2 regions of the Polaromonas sp. DSP2-3-2b2 genome follow, and region 2 is predicted to be linked to the other one. Evidence: predicted binding sites of a transcription regulator. Region 2 holds the regulator's gene; the other holds the start of a gene.
The links. The regulator FNR, encoded in region 2, switches genes on or off when oxygen is low (the NO sensors DNR and NnrR bind a similar motif). The targets are predictions, from matches to a motif close to TTGATNNNNATCAA.
Positions count from the first base shown of each region.

Region 1: ACP7AD_RS07670 (universal stress protein) is a predicted target of FNR. The motif match lies at 3,861-3,874, and genes of this name have one in related genera.

Region 1 covers NZ_JAFCTH010000006.1:131,931-141,640, forward strand. The annotation lists gene ACP7AD_RS07645 (cysteine desulfurase-like protein) at 1-123, opposite strand, end outside; gene ACP7AD_RS07650 (amino acid ABC transporter ATP-binding protein) at 142-927, opposite strand; gene ACP7AD_RS07655 (amino acid ABC transporter permease) at 924-1,595, opposite strand; gene ACP7AD_RS07660 (transporter substrate-binding domain-containing protein) at 1,688-2,470, opposite strand; gene ACP7AD_RS07665 (DUF4389 domain-containing protein) at 2,864-3,157, opposite strand; gene ACP7AD_RS07670 (universal stress protein) at 3,168-3,608, opposite strand; gene ACP7AD_RS07675 (hypothetical protein) at 4,108-6,633, shown strand; gene ACP7AD_RS07680 (hypothetical protein) at 6,720-9,710, shown strand, end outside.
Region 2 covers NZ_JAFCTH010000020.1:12,562-22,271, forward strand. The annotation lists gene ACP7AD_RS14775 (heavy metal translocating P-type ATPase) at 1-194, shown strand, start outside; gene ccoS (cbb3-type cytochrome oxidase assembly protein CcoS) at 194-331, shown strand; gene ccoN (cytochrome-c oxidase, cbb3-type subunit I) at 401-1,837, shown strand; gene ccoO (cytochrome-c oxidase, cbb3-type subunit II) at 1,851-2,477, shown strand; gene ACP7AD_RS14795 (cbb3-type cytochrome oxidase subunit 3) at 2,498-2,677, shown strand; gene ccoP (cytochrome-c oxidase, cbb3-type subunit III) at 2,674-3,594, shown strand; gene ccoG (cytochrome c oxidase accessory protein CcoG) at 3,644-5,110, shown strand; gene ACP7AD_RS14810 (nitrogen fixation protein FixH) at 5,131-5,388, shown strand; gene ACP7AD_RS14815 (hypothetical protein) at 5,456-5,749, shown strand; gene fnr (fumarate/nitrate reduction transcriptional regulator Fnr) at 5,788-6,510, opposite strand; gene hemN (oxygen-independent coproporphyrinogen III oxidase) at 6,747-8,129, shown strand; gene ACP7AD_RS14830 (sulfite exporter TauE/SafE family protein) at 8,139-8,816, shown strand; gene rocF (arginase) at 8,945-9,710, opposite strand, start outside.

The DNA of each region.
Region 1 (9,710 bases), on a different contig from region 2:
GTCGGCGACGCGGGCAAGCACCTGCGAGCCGCCGGCATTGTCCAGGAAGGTGTAGCCGCTGGCGAGCGCCGGAAATTCGGCGCGCACCAGGTCGAGGTTCAGTGTGGTTTGCAATGTGCTCATGTTTCGGGAGTTCCGGATTCAATGGTTGACGATGGCCTGCAGGAAGGCTTGGGTGCGTGCTTCCCGGGGGTTGGTAAAGAATTCCGCAGGCCGGCCCTGTTCGATGACGCGGCCGGCTTCCATGAAGATCACCCGGTCGGCGACGCGGCGGGCAAAGCCCATTTCATGGGTGACGATGACCATGGTCACGCCGGACTTCGCCAGGTTCTGCATCACGTCGAGCACCTCGCCGACCATTTCCGGGTCGAGCGCGGAGGTCGGCTCGTCGAACAGCAAGACCTTGGGCTCCAGCGCCAGCGCGCGTGCAATGGCGACGCGCTGCTGCTGGCCGCCGGAAAGCTGCGTCGGCAGTTTGTGCGCATGCTCGGCCAGGCCGACCTTGGCCAGCAGTTCGGCGGCCCGCTGGTCGGCGTCTGGCCGGCTCAGTCCGCGCACGCGCAGCGGACCCAGCGCCACATTGCGCAAGGCCGTCAAGTGCGGAAAGAGGTTGAAGCTCTGGAACACCATGCCGACCTCGGCCCGCACCAGCGCCAGCGTCTTGCCGCGCACCACCGGCTGGCCATCGACGCAAATCTCGCCTTGCTGGTAGTCCTCCAGCAAATTGATGCAGCGGATCAGCGTGGACTTGCCCGAGCCAGACGGGCCGACGACAACGACCACCTCGCCCTCGGCAACGTCGAGGTTGATGTCGTGCAGCGCAATGAAGTCGCCGTAGCGCTTTTGCAGCTGGCTGATACGGATCAGTGGCGGGGAGTTTTCGGAAAGCGTCATGGCGACGTGGGGCGATGCGGTGGTGGAGGTCATCGGGTGGCGGCGCGGTGGCGCGCTTCAAAGTAGCCGACCAGCCGCACCAGCGGCAGCAGCAGGAGCAGGTAGAGCAGGGCGGCGCCGATCAGCGGCGTCGGGTTGGCGGCCAGGGCCTGCGCCTGCGTGGCCTGCTTGAGCAGGTCGGGCATGGCCACGACCGATGCCAGCGCGGTGTCCTTGAGCACATTGATGCAGTTGCTGGTCAGCGGCGGCACCACGATGCGAAAGGCCTGCGGCAGCACCACATCGCGCATGGTGTCCAGGAAGTTCAGCCCCATGGCTTCGGATGCCTCGAACTGGCCCTTGGGCAGTGCCTCGATGCCCGAGCGGAAAATTTCGGCGGCATAGGCGCTTGATACCAGCGACAGCGTCAGCACCGTCGAAGCGAATGACGACAGGCGAACGCCCACAAAAGGCAGGGCGTAATACACCAGCACCAGCAACACCAGGATCGGAATCGAGCGGAACACGTCGATGTAGATGCGGGCCGTGGCGCGCACCGGGGACGGGCCGTACAGCCTCACCAGCGCCAGCAGCAGCCCGCCGGCTAGGCCCAGCACGATGCTCAGTGCGCCCAACATGACGGTGATGCCCAGACCCTGCATCAGCATCGGCAGCGCGCCGCGCAGCACGCTCCAGTTGAAAAAGGTGTCGATCAAATCCATGCGTATGGGCCTGTTGGGTGGGTGGGGTCGTTGCCGGATTCAGGAAAGAAGCCGCGCACCGGCAGCCTTGGGCCGCCGGTGGCGATGGCCGCTTACAGCTTCGGAACGTCCATGACCTTGACGGTGGACGAGTCGGCAGGCGGCACGGTGCCGAACCATTTCTGGTGGGTTTTCGACAGGAAGCCGTCTTTTTTCATTTCCGTCAGGATGTCGTTGAGCCGTGCGCCTTCAGGCCAGTTCTTCGCCGTCATGAACGAGTAACGCTCGCCGGTGGGAATGCGCGCGGCGATGCGGTACTGCGGCTTGTCCTTGATGTAGTACTCGACCGCCGGAATGTCGCTGATATAGCCGTCGATGCGCCGCGCCGCCAGGTCGAGCATGGCCGGGGCCAGGCCTTCATAGCGGGTGATCGTGGCAATCTTGTATTTGGCGGTGTTTTGCGTGGCGTACATGTCGCCGGTGGAACCGGTGTCCACGCCGATGGTCTTGCCGGCGGTGTCTTCCAGGCTGTTGATCTTGGTGGCCTTGAGCACCGACAGCGACTGGTCGCTGTCGTAGTAAGGCTGGGCAAAGGCCACCGATTCCAGGCGCTTGGGTGTGATGGTGATGGACGACACCGCAATCTGGATGCGGCCCGACTGCACCGCCGAGAACAGGCCGTTGAACGGAATGTTTTCAATCTGCACGGTCTTGCCGGCGCGTTTGGCGGCTTCGTTGACCAGGTCGATTTCAAAGCCGATGATCTTGCCGCTGGCGTCCTGGAATTCCCAGGGCACGTTGCCGACGTTGGCGCCGACCGTCCAGTCGGCGGCAAAAGCCGGGACGGCAGCCGAGGCGGCCAGGGTGAGCATTGCGGCGCAGAGTTTGAATTTCATGCTGTCTGACTCCAGTGAATGGAAACGGTGAAAGGGCGGGAGGCCGGCTTGGCGAGAAGAAAAAAGCTGTCCGGTAGCCGTCACTCTATCAGAGTAAATTATTTGATTCAATAAATTTTTAAAATGAATTATTTGCGCCAATATGGTGCGATGCGGTATTTTTTGCACGCTTCCAGTGCATCGATTTGAGGGCAAGACGAACAGTGGCCCGGACAGCATGCAGGCCGCTAGAGCGCATTGCTTATTCGTTTTTAGCCAGAAAGCAGAAATTTCAGCATGAAATATGCCTCTGGCGCATTCGTGGTGTGCATGGGCAGCTATGAATACAGTAGCGAAAGACGGTCAGGCGCCTTGTGCGCCGTGAGGGACAGCCAGGGAGATTTCGCGCTATAGCTACAGATTGATCTGACCGTTGCCCGCCGGCCAGGGGCTGAACGGGAAGGGCAGTTCTTCGCTGCCGAAGCTTTCAAACTCGGCAATCTGCAACAGGTAGCGGCCCAGGCTGCGGCCCAGCTGCTGCAGCCTCGGGTTGGGCGCGCTGGCGGCGGCCAGCACCAGTTGCAGCACGCAAAGAAACAGCAGCACCGAGGCCGCCAGCTGGAACGCCGCCGCCAGCAGGATCATCAGCAGCGCCCGCACCCACAGCTTGCGGGGCGGCGGCGGGAGTGCGCGCATGTCGTCGGTCATGGGCGGCATCCTAGCGCGTGATCAGCACAGGAATCAATGCGGCCGCCAGCACCTTGGCGGTCACGCTGCCGACCACCAGCCGCGCCAGGCCGGTGCGGCCGTGCGAACCCATGACGATCAGGTCGGCGCCTTCGTCCCTGGCGGTCGTCACAATGCCCTCGGACGCGGTCAGGTCCTCCGAGATGCGGGTGGCCAGCGCCACCGGCGCGCTGCCCTGGCCGCACAGGTCGGCGACCTTGGCATGCGCCTGCGTGGCGTGTTCATGGGCGGCGGACATATAAGACTGGAAACCCAGCGGATTGGATTCGCCAATGCCCAGATAAGGATACGGATCGACCACATAAAGCGACGTCAGCCGGGCGCCGTGGGTGCGGGCCATGTCCACGGCAATCTGTGCGGCGTGCTCGGAAGCTGCTGAGCCGTCGGTGGCCAGGAGGATGTGCTTGAACATGCTTGGGTTTCTTTCCTTGGTTTTTGAAAATGGTCTGGTTCACCATGTCACAGCCGCCCGGTCAGGTCAAGTCCCCCGGTTTTCAAGGGTTAACGCCCCCCGGCTGGCATCGGCGCGGCATCCGGGGGGGCTGTCATGGTGGTTTCACGTTTCGCAAGCCACACTGTTTTGCTGCAGATTGCAACAGGCGTTTCAGGTTGAGCTTGGGTCTCGCGCTTTCGGGTGGGTGATTTTGAGGTCGAGCTGTCTTTGTTGTTTTATATAAAAATTTACAAATCAGGCCTATTACCCTTTCTGCTGAAAGCGCCTGTTTGATCAAGCCAGGTTATCTAGCACGCGCGTCAGTTGTAACTTGGCCGGCTTGCGGCCGGTTGATGCTTGACGGGGACAGGCGTATAAATTTGCGCATCGCGAAGAACAGATTGCCTGAAAAATTCCTTCGTGATGGCAGGGCATTCAATACCTGGAAGCCCTGAACTCAACCAGAGGAGAACCCGATATGTCCGATCCTGTAGGCCCGGTTTTTGCCGGTGGCTTCGAAGAGTTTGTCATTCAGGACGAAGCGGGGGAGGGGCATACGCTGCTTTTCCTGCCGGATCGCAACAACGATGCCTTGCAGCGCGAGCGCAAGCCCCCCGTTTTCTACTACATTCCGGAAAAAGTCCGGCTGGCGCGCAATGCGGCCAACAACGACTTCAAGTTCCGGCACATTCATTTTGTCGGCGTGTTCGATGAAAGCATCGCCGGCATCGACAAGGGGGAAACCTCGGGCGGCGTGCTGTCGCTGACCACGACGTCGCGCTTTCCGCCCAGCGTGCTCAAACAGGCTGAAGCGCAGATTCTGGAACGCTTCAGCGGGCGCAACGACAAATACTGGGGCCTGCGCACGCGCGTCGCCCCGCAGATACGCATTGCGCCCATCACCTCCAACCAGACCGCCATTTCCAGCCTGGCGCCCGATGCCTCGGGTGCCACACCCGGCATGGGCACGGATGTCGGCGGCGGCGGCGGGGTGGCCAACCCCACGCCCGGGGGCGGCGAACCCGGCGCGCCCGAAGGCCCGCGCAGCCGCGACTTCATGCAGCTTGGCTCGCGCTCGGCCTGGGCGCCGGTGCCGCACGGCCGCAATTTCCGTGGCGCGCAGCTCGACGCCTGGGCCTGGCGCATCCAGGGCAGCGGCCCGGGCTCCATCACCGGCGGCGAGAACGCCTATGGCGGCGTGATCGGCCCGATCCCCAGCGAGATCGTCTGGGCCGGCTTTCATGGCACCTACAGTCCGCTGTTCGTGACGCAGAACCTGGTCATGCCGATGTGGTCGCAGCTCATGCGGGTGAAGATCGTTGGCAGCTGGGAGCGCATCTTCAAGGCTTTCGCGACCCACGTGAACGCCCGCTACCTGTGGTTCTCCGCCGACATCAAGGCCGAGTTCAACAAGCTGCGGGTCAACGGCGACATCAAGGTCGAGGTCGATATCGACGGCACCATGCCGGGCGCGCAGGAAATGGAAAAGATGATCAACCAGCGCATCGACCTGATCGTCACGCAGTTCACCGAGCAGGCCAAGAAGGTGATTTTCGACCCGCCCCCTCCGCAGGTCGAACCCGCCCAGGCATCCACCTCGGGCGGCGGCCTGTTCGGCTCGCTGTTTGGCTATAACGCGGGCTTGGCGCTGAAGTTCCGGCGCGATGAAACCCAGCTCGACCTGAAGTATGAGGAAACGCGCTATTTCCGCTACAACCAGCCACACACCATTTCCAGCTCACTCGAAGGCTTCTACAACGAGATCAGGAACGATCCCAAGGCCGAGGGCAAGTACTTCCAGCGCTTGGTGCTGGGCCTGATTAACCGCAAGCTGTTCCGTATCGTCAAGCCGGTGGTTAACTGGCCCGACAAGGCCCGAAACTGGGCTGGCGAGCCGGTGGCCTTCATCTCGGCGCAGGTCGGCTACCCCGATTCGGGCGGCTCGATTGGCTGGAAGCCCGCCACCTTCCAGAAGAGCGACTCGCCCGACCTGACCTTCCGGCCGGTCTGGATCCAGTGGCGCAAGGGCGAGGTCTCGAATCCGCCCGCCTTGTGGGAGCCTGACGCCACCTACATGAAGCGCAAGATCCATTTGCTGGAGCCTCCGACCGAAAGCGAGTTTCCGTTCTTCCATATCGATGTCGAGCAAAACGTGATTGACCTGGACCCCGGCGCCAACGGCACGCTGTCCAACGACAACATCATGGAAGTGCGCGCCGACTCGGCGGGCACCCTGGATGTCGGGCCGATTGCGCTCAGCGTCGAGCTCCAGTCCACCGCCGAGATCGTCGAGGTGGAAATGCGCGCCAAGGGCCAGCGCGCCGACGGCAAGAACCGGGCCGACAAGGTCACGCGTTTTCGCTTCCTGTCGTCCGACCAGCTGGAGCCGCGCTTCTGGCGCATCTACACCGGCCAGGCCGACTTCAAGACCGACTACCAGTACCGCGTCAATGTCACGGTGCGCGGCACGCTGACCACCAAGGGCCAGGCCTGGACCGGCCCGTGGGAAAACGCCATCGGCAACGGCGCGATCATGATCAACGTGCCGATGGCCGATGACCCCGGCGTGACCAAGCGATCGCTGACGCAGCGCGAGATGTTCCTTGACGTGGTGGTGCGCGCCGCCGACGGGCTCGATGCCGGCGCAGGCGGAACCGGCGCGGGCACCGCCACGCCGCCGGCACCGCCGGATGCGGTTGGCGGCACGGGCCAGCCGCCACCGCCTCCCGGCGTCACGCCTGTGGAGCAGCCTCCCGTCGCGACGCCGGTGGCTGTTCAGCCGCCGTCGCCACCCACCGAGCCGCAGGCACCGCGCGAACGGCCATCTTTTGGCGAAGTCAGCGGCTACCGGGTCAGCGCCGATGCCGACGCGGTGGAAGGCTTCAGGCAAGACGACGGCTATGAATCGGCCAGGGGCGCCAAAGGCGGCAAAGGCAAGGCCGCCTCGCGCCAGACGGTGTCCAGCGGCGAAAGCCAGGACCCTGAAGGCTGGGTCAATACCTGAGCTGTTCCCAGGCGGCGCCGGGCAGGCGCCTTCAAACCAAGCGTCTGCCCGGCCGTATCGGATGAATTACCCAAGCGGGGTGGTCTATGACAATGCCCTCAACCCTCAGCCCTTCGCCGTTGCGCGAACGGGTAGCCGAGCCGCCGATGCAACGGCCAGTCGAGCCTGTCCGGCCCATGGGCGGGGATCAAGACAAACCCCTGCGCCATGGCGTTCTGGATGTTCCGCAGCTGGTGGCGGGAAAGACATCGCCGATGTTCTCGCTGGTGCTGCTGTTGTCGCGCGCCCCTGCCGCCGGTGAAGATTCGATCCGCCCGCTGCTCATCTCAAGCTACCTTGGCATGGAGCTGAGCTACCGGCTGCCAGCGGCCAGCGCCAAGTCCCCGCAGGCGCAGCCGGTCTTTGCGCGCCAGGCACGGGTGTTGCTGCATTCAGCCGGACAGCCGGCCTTTGCCACGGCCAGCCTGAGCGCGCCGCTGCTGCGCGGCGCGCTGCACACGCCGCTCAACCGCGAGCAAACCCTGGCGGTGCTCGATGCGCTCAATGACGTGCCCGGCCCACTGGAACTCAAAGCGCATGTTGAATACCGCGCCGCCGCGCCGGCCTTCGCCTTTGCGCAAGGCGTCTCGCCCGCCGAGCTGTGGGACCGGCTCAAGGCGGTGGCGCTGGAGGGCACGCTGGCGGAAAACGCCTTTCAGCAGGTTTTCGATCAGTTGCGGCTCGCGCCCGAGCTGTTTCCCGCCTTTCGCCGGGCCTGCGACAGCCTGCTGGTGCCCAGCCGGGAGGGCGCCTTGCTGGGCCGCCGCCCGGCACCCGGTTCCAGCTGCGAGGACGAAGAAGGGCGGTTGCGCGCTATTGATGTGTCGTGCCCGCTTCAGGCCGTGCTGGGCAATGCTCTGAGCCCCGCCGACCGGGCAGCCTGCATCAGCGTGGTCGGCCCGTCGGGCAACCTGCAGGGCGGCCCTGCGCTCGAAACCTTGAGGCGCAGCAGTTCGCGGGCCAGCCGGGGCGCGGTCGGCATGGGCGCGATGCTGGCGGGCAGCCGGATTCAGACCGTGGCCGCCACCTTGAAGCCGTCGCAGCAGCCGTTAGTCACGGCCCATCTGATCTCGACCCAGGCCATCCGCATTCAGGAGCCGGTGTCCGGCACCGGGGCGGTTTCACGCCCTGCCGTGGCGCACTACCTGCTGCCCGAGGCCGTTTTCGTTCGTCCCGATATTGCCGCCGAATCGCTTCCCATCCTGGGCGACCTGAATACCCCGCTGCTCAGCGACAGGAGCAACCCCCGCCTGCGCTGGTATCTGCCGGCCATTACTTTGTTGCGGCCTGCGGCCAGCGAGGCACCAAGCACCAGCCCGTTTCTGTTTGAATTCGAACGCATCGGCACCAGCGCATCGGGCAGGCCGGTCATTCGCGCCAGCCTGCGCTTCACGCTGGAACTGTCGCCTTCGGCGGCGACCAGCGCCGCGCTGGCGGCGAACTCTTCCTTCACGCCTCGCATGATCGAGCCGGTCGAGCCCTCGGTCACGCTGAGCGTTCCGTACATCGACGACGCCTCCGGTGCGCTCAAAAGGGCCAGTTGCCGGGGTGCTGTGGCGCGCTCGGGCAACCGGCTGCAGGTCACGGTGGAACTGATGAACGACGCCGCCCGCACTGCCTACGGTTCACTGTCCACGGCCGGCTTTCAAAGCGAGCCGGCGCGGCTGGAGGTGGCTTTCCAGTTTTCCGGCTATGCGCCGGTTCTGAGTCGGCCGCAACTGGTGCTGGGCGGCAAGATTTCCAGTGCGGTGCTGGTGGCCAAGCCGCGCATGGATTCCGACAGCATCCTGGTGGCCTCGGGCGGGCGCGAGTTTGTCATGCGGCCCGGTGCGCTTCAGGCGACCAAACCCAATCTCGCTAGCCTCACGCTGGCCGGGCGCCTCAGCAATTCGACCGTCGCCATTGCCCTGCCGTCGAAGTTTCAGTATGTCCAGCGCACCACCATCCGCCAGCAGTCGTTTGATGCGTTTTTTTCGTGCGCCGAGTTGGGCGCTTTCTACCGCGAAAAGCAGGCGGTGGCCACGGTGTCGATTGGCTGCGCCGAGGCCTTTCGCCTGGGCCAGGCTTCGTCGCTGGCCTACCAGGAAGTGGTTGCGCTGAACCGGCCGAATTACCGCGTGTTTCGCAACCTCAGGCAGCCCGGCCGTTTTCTTTTGGTGCCGCTGCGCTACGAGATCACCCGCTATGCGCCCGGTACGGCCGAGCGCGAGTACCGCCCGGCGCTGATCGTCTATGCGGCGCTGGACGCCGACCAGCCGGCCAACAACCGCATCCGCTTCGAGGCCATGCTCGGCCCGTCGCTCTCGCCCTACGAGGTGGAAGACCTGCGCCGCCGGTTGCTGCTTGAGGCCGCCAGCCCGGTGCTCGAACTTCCAAACATGCTGGCCCAGCGCACCGAATTCAGCTGGAACCTGACCTCGACGCCGCCCATCGAAGCCGTCACCTCGGCCACGCCCGAATGCCTGCACACGGCGCTGTCCACCGACCTGACCAGCGCCTTGCTGCTGAAAACCGTGATCCAGAACACCGGCTTGAGCGGTTCCGCCCGCTTTGTGCTGGAAGACGGCAGCGTGGTCACGTCGGCGCTGTCGGTGCACCTGGGGCGCATCACCGGGCCGTGGATGCACGGCCCCATCGCTTTGCTGCCCAAGGGCGACCAGCTGCAATTGACCAACCGGGTCGAAGGCTCTGTGGCGGTGAATGATGTTTATTTGTTCAACGGGCCGGCCGAGCCGGTTCGTATCGCGGTGGAGGCGACGCTGGCGCCAGGCGCCTCGATAGACATTGCCGCGCCCGCCGGCTACACGGCGGCTTATGCCGATGCGGTGCCGCTGGACGACGGCAACCCGAGCTTTGAAGAAGTCCGCGCCATGATCGAGGAGATTGAATGCAACGTGGTGTTCCTCGACATGGTCAATTACGAAAACCACGGCCTGACCCGGCTCGACCTCGACGCCCGGCTGCAGGGCGTGCCCGGCGTTTACCGGGTCGGCATGGACAGCCGTCGCGGCGCGGTCAATTTTCTGCTGCCGCTCACC
Region 2 (9,710 bases):
CGCGACGCACATTTGGCATTGTTCGCCAGAATTTATGGTGGGCGGCTGTTTACAATGCCGTCTGCGTGCCACTGGCCGTGGCCGGCTGGTTGCCTGCATGGCTGGCTGGAATGGGCATGGCGCTCAGCTCGTTACTGGTCGTGCTGAATGCCCTGCGGCTGTCCTCGGCCACTGCACCTCTGGAAAGCCTTTGATGGACATCCTTTTTTTACTCATCCCGTTGTCGGTCATCCTGGTTTTTTTTATTCTGGGTGGCTTGGGCTGGGCTATTTACCGAGGTCAGTTTGAAGACATCGATGCCGAAGGCGAGCGGATCCTTCGTGATGATTGACGCAAGTCAAGTTTAAATTCGTTACATCGCGATATCCTTAAGAAGTTACTAAGTAAAGAAGAGGTAAAAATGACATTTGCCAATACACGGGCCACTACCTACAACGACACCGTTGTACGCCAGTTCGCCATAATGACAGTGGTTTGGGGTGTGGTCGGTATGCTGATGGGCGTGATCATTGCCTCCCAACTGGCTTGGCCCGAATTGAACTTCGGCATTCCTTGGCTCAGCTACGGGCGATTGCGGCCGTTGCACACCAATGCGGTGATTTTTGCATTTGGCTGCTGCGGGCTGATGGGCACGTCCCTGTACGTGGTCCAGCGCACCTGCCAGGTGCGCCTGTTTTCCGACAAGCTGGCTGCGTTTGTTTTCTGGGGCTGGCAACTGGTGATCGTGGCTGCGGCCGTGTCTCTCCCGTTGGGTTACACCCAGAGCAAGGAATACGCAGAACTCGAGTGGCCCATCGACATCCTGATCACACTGGTCTGGGTGGCCTACGCCTTTGTGTTTTTCGGCACCATCGGCACCCGAAAGGTCCGGCACATTTACGTCGCCAACTGGTTTTATGGCGCGTTCATCATCGCCATCGCTATGCTGCACCTGGTCAACAACGCCGCCATCCCGGTCGGTTTCATGAAGTCCTACTCGGCTTACGCCGGTGTGCAGGACGCCATGGTGCAGTGGTGGTATGGGCACAATGCCGTGGGTTTCTTGCTGACGGCAGGCTTCCTGGGCATGATGTACTACTTTATTCCCAAGCAGGCCGAGCGCCCGGTGTACTCGTACCGTCTGTCGATCGTTCACTTTTGGGCGCTGATTTTCACCTACATGTGGGCCGGCCCTCACCACCTGCACTACACCGCACTGCCAGACTGGACCCAGTCGGTCGGCATGGTTTTCTCCCTGATCCTGCTGGCGCCAAGCTGGGGCGGCATGATCAACGGCATCATGACGTTGTCAGGTGCATGGCACAAGCTGCGCGACGACCCAATTCTTCGCTTCCTGATCGTGTCGCTTTCCTTCTACGGCATGAGCACGTTCGAAGGCCCGATGATGGCCATCAAGACTGTCAACGCACTTTCACATTACACCGACTGGACCATTGGACACGTGCATTCAGGCGCCCTGGGCTGGGTCGGCTTGATCACCATCGGCAGCATGTACTACCTGATTCCGCGCCTCTTTGACCAGAAGCAGATGTACAGCATGAAGGCGGTGGAGGTGCATTTCTGGACCGCCACCATCGGCATCGTGATCTACATCGCGGCCATGTGGATTGCCGGCGTCATGCAGGGTCTGATGTGGCGCGCGGTCAACACCGACGGCACGCTGACCTACACTTTCGTCGAGTCGGTCAAGGCGTCGTTCCCCTTCTATGTATTGCGTCTGGTCGGCGGCTTGCTGTACCTCAGTGGCATGGTGATCATGCTCTGGAATACCTACAAGACCGCCACGGCCGGTCGTTCAGTCACTGTCACCATTCCGGCTGCCGTGGCCCACGCTTGAGGAAAACAACAACATGGCTAATCAAAAATCGAGCGGTGGCATTTCTCACGAGAAGGTCGAAACCAACAACTTCCTGATGATCGTGCTGATTTTGCTTGTGCTCTCTGTTGGCGGCTTGGTGGAGATTGTGCCGCTGTTTTTCCAGAAGTCGACGACCGAGCCCATCAAGGGGCTGCAGCCCTACACCGCGCTGCAGGTCATCGGGCGAGACATTTATCAGCGCGAAGGCTGCTACAACTGCCACTCGCAAATGATCCGCCCCTTCCGCGCCGAAACGCTGCGTTACGGTCCTTACTCAGTTGCCGGCGAGTCCGTCTATGACCATCCCTTTCAGTGGGGCAGCAAGCGAACGGGTCCGGACCTGGCGCGGGTAGGTGGCAAGTACAGCGATGAATGGCACCGGATTCACCTGAACAATCCGCGTGATTTGGTTCCCGAATCAAACATGCCTGCCTACCCATGGCTGATGAAAAACATCGTTGACGACACTTCGATCAAAACCCACATGCAGGGACTGCGCACGGTGGGCACGCCCTACACTGACGAGCAGATTGCGTCGGCGGCTACCGATGTCAAAGGGAAAACCGAGATTGAAGCCGTCATCGCCTATCTGCAGGTGCTCGGAATTCACCGCAAATAAGCCGACGAAGGCAGACGATCATGGAAATCAACACACTCAGGTCCATCGTAACGGTGGCCACTTTTCTCGTCTTCATCGGAATCGTCGTGTGGGCGTGGTCTAGCCGCAATGCCAAGGGCTTCGACGAGGCAGCCCAACTGCCCTTTGAACAAGACGAAGACCCACAGCTCCCAAGAACTGGACAAGGAAGAAAAAAATGAGCGATTTCACCAGTAATTTCTGGTCGGTCTACGTGACTGGCATTTCGCTGATCGGCATCTTTGCCTGCTTGCTGCTGCTATGGTTCAGCGGCAAGGCCAAGGCCATGACCGCCAACGACAATACGACCGGGCACGTTTGGGACGGCGACCTGCGCGAGATGAACAACCCATTGCCACGCTGGTGGGTGTGGCTGTTCATCATTACCGTGATTTTTGGGCTGGCTTACCTTGCCATGTATCCCGGCCTTGGCAACTTCGCCGGCAAGTTTGGCTGGAGCCAGGTTGGCCAGTACGAAGCCGAAGTGGCCAAAGGCAACAAAGAAGTTGAGCCACTGTACGCCAGGTTCAACAGCATGAAGCCCGAAGATGTGGCAAGCGATCCTCAAGCCATGGCGATTGGCGAGCGTTTGTTCATGAACAACTGTTCGCAATGCCACGGATCAGATGCCCGTGGCAGCAAGGGATTCCCAAATCTTTCGGACAAGGACTGGCTGCATGGCGGCACACCCGACAAGATTGTTGAAACCTTGGTCGGAGGACGCATTGGCAACATGCCCCCCATGGCTGCCGCCGTAGGAACCCCGGATGATGTGCGCAACGTGGCTCAATATGTTCTGAGCATGTCAGGCAGCCCACACGACTCGGTCAAGGCTTCCCTCGGGAAAAGTAAGTTCGGTGCCTGCGCGGCCTGCCATGGTGTGGATGGAAAAGGCAACCAAGCCATCGGTGCTCCTAACCTGACCGACGATATCTGGCTACACGGATGGGGTGAAAACGCAATCGTGGCCATGATCAATAATGGCAAGGTAAACCAGATGCCTGCGCAAAAGGACAAACTGACCGAATCCCAGATTCGTGTTCTGGCATCGTATGTTTGGAGCTTGTCAAACAAGCCAGGCGCAGTAGCGCTGAATTGATCTTTTACCCGGCAAGGCTTCTACTGGGGCTTTGCATGGAGTAGTACTTGTGGATAATTTAAAGCCAACTCCTCGAAAAGTCATTCCCATCACGGTAATGGCCGGAGAGCAGTTGCAGGCCGCGTCAGCAACTGGCGATGGTGAGACTGGCAGCATTTATCAAGCTCAGAAGAAAATTTATCCACGTAGCGTCACGGGATTTTTTTCAAAGTGGCGCTGGGCCACGGTTTTTATCACCCAGCTAGTCTTCTACGGCCTTCCGTGGCTGGAATGGGGTCAGCGCCAAGCCGTATTGTTTGATCTGGAAGCACGGCGTTTCTATATTCTTGGTCTGGTTCTTTACCCGCAGGATTTCATTTACCTCTCGGGCATCTTGGTCATTTCGGCATTGGCGCTGTTCTTGTTCACGGCTGTGGCCGGTCGCCAGTGGTGCGGTTATGCCTGTCCGCAGACGGTATACACCGAAATCTTTCTCTGGCTTGAAAAAATCACCGAAGGCGACCGCTCGGCACGCCTGCGACTTGATGCAAGCTCCATGTCCGTCAACAAGTTGGCACGCAAGGCCAGCAAGCAGTTTTTGTGGATTGCTCTGGCCTTGTGGACGGGGTTTACCTTTGTCGGTTATTTCACGCCTATCAAGGAACTAAGCGTCAGTTTCATCAATGCAGGCATGGGCCCGTGGGAAACCTTCTGGGTTTTCTTTTATGGATTCGCCACGTATGGCAATGCAGGCTACATGCGCGAGCAGGTCTGCAAGTACATGTGTCCGTATGCCCGGTTTCAGAGCGCGATGTTTGACAAGGACACATTGATTGTCACCTATGACGAGGCGCGCGGTGAACCCCGCGGATCTCGTTCCAAGAAGGCCGATCCGACTGCCCTGAACTTGGGTTCCTGCATTGACTGCACACTTTGTGTCCAGGTCTGCCCGACGGGGATCGACATCCGCAAAGGTCTGCAATACGAGTGCATCAGTTGCGCGGCGTGCATCGATGTGTGCGATACCGTGATGGACAAAATGAACTATCCGCGCGGCCTGATTCGCTATTCAACACAGAATGCGGTGGTACAGGGCTGGGGCAGATCGCAGCTTTTGCGTCGCATATTCCGCCCCAGGGTGCTGGTCTACACGGCCATCTTGCTGGGCGTTACTGCCGCCTTGTTCATTAGTTTGGCGTTGCGCTCCCCATTCAAGGTCGACGTGATTCGTGACCGTGCTTCGCTGGCGCGTATCGTCAGCGGCGGAAAGATCGAAAATGTTTATCGCCTGCAAGTGATGAATGCGACCGAAACCACCCAGCATTACCGCATTACCGCCACAGGCTTGCCGGGTCTGATGCTAGCCTCCGAAGGCACACTCACTGTCGATGCAACCCAAGCGCGCGGGGTTCCTATTACCCTGCAATTGCCGTACGAGGCTGCAAGTCCAGGCTCGCATGAAATCCACTTTGAAATCGAGGCTGTCAACTCGCCTGGACGCGTGGTCGAGAAGTCGGTATTTCTGGTGCCCCGCTAACATATAACAATGGAAATATCATGAACGAAGAACACGGACAACCCTGGTGGAAATTTGGGCATGTGTGGATGGTTTTCGCAGGACCCGCCGTAGTGATCGTCGCCTCATTCATCACCTTGTACCTGGCCATCAAGGTTCCCGATCCTGTCGTGACCAGCTACGGTCAGGCAACGCGGTCGGTTGCAGCGGATCGGGAGGCATCCTCCACCAACATGGCGCCAGCGATGCAGGCCCGAAATCATGCGGCCACAGGTGTCCAGGTGCCTGCCGAGCCTTGAAAAGTGAAGGAAATTCGGTAAGGATCCGTCCATTCAGTCCTCAAGTTGCAAGAAAGATTTAAATTCTATGCTGGCCCAACGAATGATGTGGATTGCATGGCCTGCCTTTCTGGTGGCGGGCGTGATAGAGATGCTGGTGTTTGCCCTGGTTGATCCGCAAAGCCTGCATTGGTTCGGCCAGCCTCTGGCGTTGTCTCGGGACGCCGTCTATACGCTGGCTTTTTTTGTATTCTGGCTGCTGACCATGGTGTCGAGTGCCTTGACGACCCTGCTTGCCATGTCGCCATTCGAAGTAAATCGTCGCGAATTGGCCGCAGATGGTCGGCTCGAAAGCGGTGCCAAAGAAGTGAAGGCAAATTAAAACGTTTGTCAGTCAGCCCACACAGAAAAATTTCAGTGTCAGCAGGTTTTCTGGTTGTTGTTCACGATCAGTTTGAGCGCTTCGGTATCAAGGATGCGCACATGGCGCTGCTTGACTTCCACAATTTTGTCTTCGACGAATTTTGAAAAAGTTCGGCTGACCGTTTCGAGCTTCAAGCCTAGGTAGCTGCCGATTTCCTCTCGCGTCATGCGCAACAGAAGTTCGGATTGCGAGAAGCCGCGAGCATGGAGTCGCTGGACCAGATTGAGTAAAAAGGCGGCCAGGCGCTCCTCTGCGCGCATGCTGCCCAGCAGCAGCATCACGCCATGTTCACGAACGATCTCGCGGCTCATGATCTTGTGCACATGGCGTTGAAGCGATACAACTTCCCTGGACAACTCTTCGATGCGGTCAAACGGCATCACGCACACTTCAGCGTCTTCCAGCGCTACAGCGTCGCAGGTGTGGTGTTCCCTGACGATGCCGTCCAGACCGATGATCTCTCCAGCCATCTGAAAACCGGTAACCTGATTACGACCGTCTTCGGTGGTAATGCATGTTTTGAAAAAGCCGGTGCGGATGGCAAACAGGGACGTGAATTTTTCACCGTTGCTGTACAGGCGGCCGCCGCGTTTGACCTTACGACGTACAGCCACCACTTCCTCGATCCTGTCCATCTCATCGGCCTTCAGGCCCATGGGCATGCAGAGTTCACGAAGGTTGCAATTGGAGCATGCAACTTTTATGGCGGCAGGATTGATGGGCTGGAGTCTGGCGTCGCTTGAGGCTTCTCCGCGCTTGCCCGTCCCCATGGACTCTGGTGTAACCTCAAACATGACATTCTCCTCACGAGGGTTCGTTACATGGTTTTAGACATGCTGACCGCTGACATATGTCAAACAAACAAGGCGAACTTCACGATACATTGGCTGTGCCTGCTCCGTAGCCGCGGGTGCGCGTTCAAGGAACCGTCGCAAACGTACCTGCAGCAGATTGTATGCCCATCCCCATTCACGAACTGATAGGCCGTTTCGATGCTCTGGGGCACCGTTACACCTCATATCCGACGACAGACCGCTTCGTGGAGGCCTTCACGTCCGAACAGCTAGCGCAGGCACTCGCGCAGCGCCGAAACGGGGCGGCTGCCATGCGGTTGCCGCTGTCGCTTTACGTGCACATTCCTTTTTGCGAATCGCTTTGCTATTACTGTACCTGCCACAAGATCATCACCAAACACCATGAGCGCGGTGAAACTTATCTGCGCTACCTTGGTCGCGAGCTTGATTTGTACACTGCCCATCTGGGCACGGGTCAAGCGGTCAGCCTGCTCGATCTGGGCGGCGGAAGCCCTACCTTTCTAAATGATGGCGAACTGCGCCAGTTGATGGCCATGCTGCGGCGTAGTTTCCAGTTTGCACCGGGCGGAGAGTATTCCATTGAAGTCGATCCACGAACCGTTGATCCCGCGCGACTTGCCACGCTGGCGGAACTGGGATTTAACCGGCTGAGCTTCGGGGTCCAGGATTTCGATCCGGCGGTGCAAAAAGCGGTCCATCGCATCCAGCCTGCCGAGCAGGTTTTTTCATTGGTCGAAGCCGCGCGTCTGAGGGGTTTTGAATCTGTCAGTATTGACCTGATCCACGGGCTGCCGCGACAAACGCCGGAGTCGTTTGACCGCACGCTGGCGCAGGTCCTGCAACTGCGGCCGGACCGAATCGCCCTGTATGCCTACGCCCATCTGCCCCAGCGTTTCAAGCCGCAACGCCGGATTGATGCGGCTGAACTGCCTGGCGCCAGCGCTAGGCTCTCCATGTTGTCGCACACTCTTTCGGCTTTTCAGGATGCCGGTTATGTGCACGTCGGCATGGATTACTTTGCCCTGCCTGACGATGCGCTGGCGGTTGCCAAACGCCAAGGCCGCCTGCACCGCAATTTCCAGGGTTATAGCATCCAGCCCGACTGCGACCTGATCGGCCTGGGGGTCTCGGCCATTGGCAAGGTAGGCGCAGCTTACAGCCAGAATTCCAGGACCCTGGAAGAGTATTACGACCACCTGGACCAAGGGCAATTGCCCGTCGTGCGGGGGCTGGCGCTGTCCCGCGACGACCTGGTGCGGCGCAGTGTCATCATGGCGCTGCTGTGCCAGGGCCAGTTGGAGTTCGAGTCGATTGAACTGGGGTTTTTGATTGATTTCAAAAGTTATTTTGCCGCCGAACTGGAGCAGCTTTGCGCCATGCAGGCGCAGGGCGTGGTGGAGGTTAGCGACACCGGCCTTCAGGTGACGGCGATGGGCTGGTATGTGGTGCGGGGTGTAGCCATGGTCTTTGACCGTTACCTTCAGGCTGACCGTACGCGTGCAAGGTTTTCCCGGATCATTTAGAACGCTCTGATGCAAACTTCGCTGGCCATGACGGCCTTACTGATGGGACTGGCCGGTGGGCCGCACTGCGTCGCCATGTGCGGCGCAGCCTGTGCGGGTATCGGCAACGCGGCCGGCGCGCGCAAGACTTCAGCTCTCTGGAGCTTCCAGGCCGGCCGGCTGGCCAGTTATTCGGCGCTCGGCGCGGTAGCGGCAGCGTCGATGCAGGGCCTCGGATGGCTGACCACTCAGACGGCGGTCATGCGCCCGGTCTGGACGCTGTTTCATGTGGCCGTGATGATGATGGGACTGATGCTGGTCGTGCTGGCCCGCCAGCCTGTCTGGCTCGACAGCACCGCGCGCAGCGTCTGGAGTCGGGTCAGGGCTTTCAATGCGTCCTGGGGCCGGGGCGCGCCGCTGGCCATTGGCGCACTTTGGGCCTTCATGCCCTGCGGCTTGCTGTACTCGGCGGTGCTGGTGGCGGCCCTCAGCGGCGGTCCGCTCGATGGCGCGCTGACCATGGCGCTGTTTGCCCTGGGCAGCAGCGTGTCCCTGCTGATCGGCCCCTGGCTGCTGTTGCGCTTGCGCGGCGGCGGCAGCGGTGAATGGGGAATTCGCCTGGCCGGGCTGGCATTGGCTGCGACTTCTGGCTGGGCCTTGTGGATGGGGCTGGCGCACGATACCGCGCCCTGGTGCGTCACGCCGTGAGGATTTTCAGTATCAAATAGACCTCTGGCGCAGGTTTAGTATGCGCAAGCAGCTATGAATTCAGTAGCGTATAGCCATTGAACGACCCGCTCGCCGTGATGAAAGAGCCGGGAGGTTTCGCGCTAACCCTAGCGCATCAGCGTGCTTTTGCCGAACAGGCTTTCGATCAAATCCAGCGCCACTTCGGCCGTGGCATTGCGCACGTCAAGCGCAGGGTTGAGTTCCATCACGTCAAGCGATGCCATGCGGCCGGTGTCGGCAATCATTTCCATGCACAGCTGGGCTTCGCGGTAGGTGGGGCCGCCCTTGACCGCCGTTCCGACACCGGGCGCGAAACTGGCGTCCAGAAAGTCCACGTCAAAGCTCACATGCAGGTGCGTGTCGTCGTCCATGCCGGCCAGCGCCGCCTCCATGGTGCGCTTCATGCCCATTTCGTCGATGTAGCGCATGTCGAACACTTCCAGCCCTGATTCACTGACAAAGCGTTTTTCACCGGCGTCCACGCTGCGGATGCCGATCTGGCGGATGGCCGAAGGCTCAATCGCCGGCGACAGCCCGCCAATGCCGGTCAGTTCGGCCGGCCCATGGCCGCACAGCACCGCCACCGGCATGCCATGCGTGTTGCCGGTCGGCGTCAGCGCGTCGGTGTTGAAGTCGGTGTGCGCGTCGAGCCACAGCACGCGCAGCTTCTTGCCGCGCTGGCGGCAGTAGCGGGCCACCGCGCTGATCGAGCCAATCGCCAGGCAGTGGTCGCCGCCCAGCAGCACCGGCATGTCGCCGCCTTCCAGCGCCGCGTGCACCGCTTCGTGAACCGCATGGTTCCAGGCCGCGACCTCGACCAGGTGGCGGTAGCCGCTGACGGGCGATTGCCAAGGGTTGGCCGGTCCGCTCAGG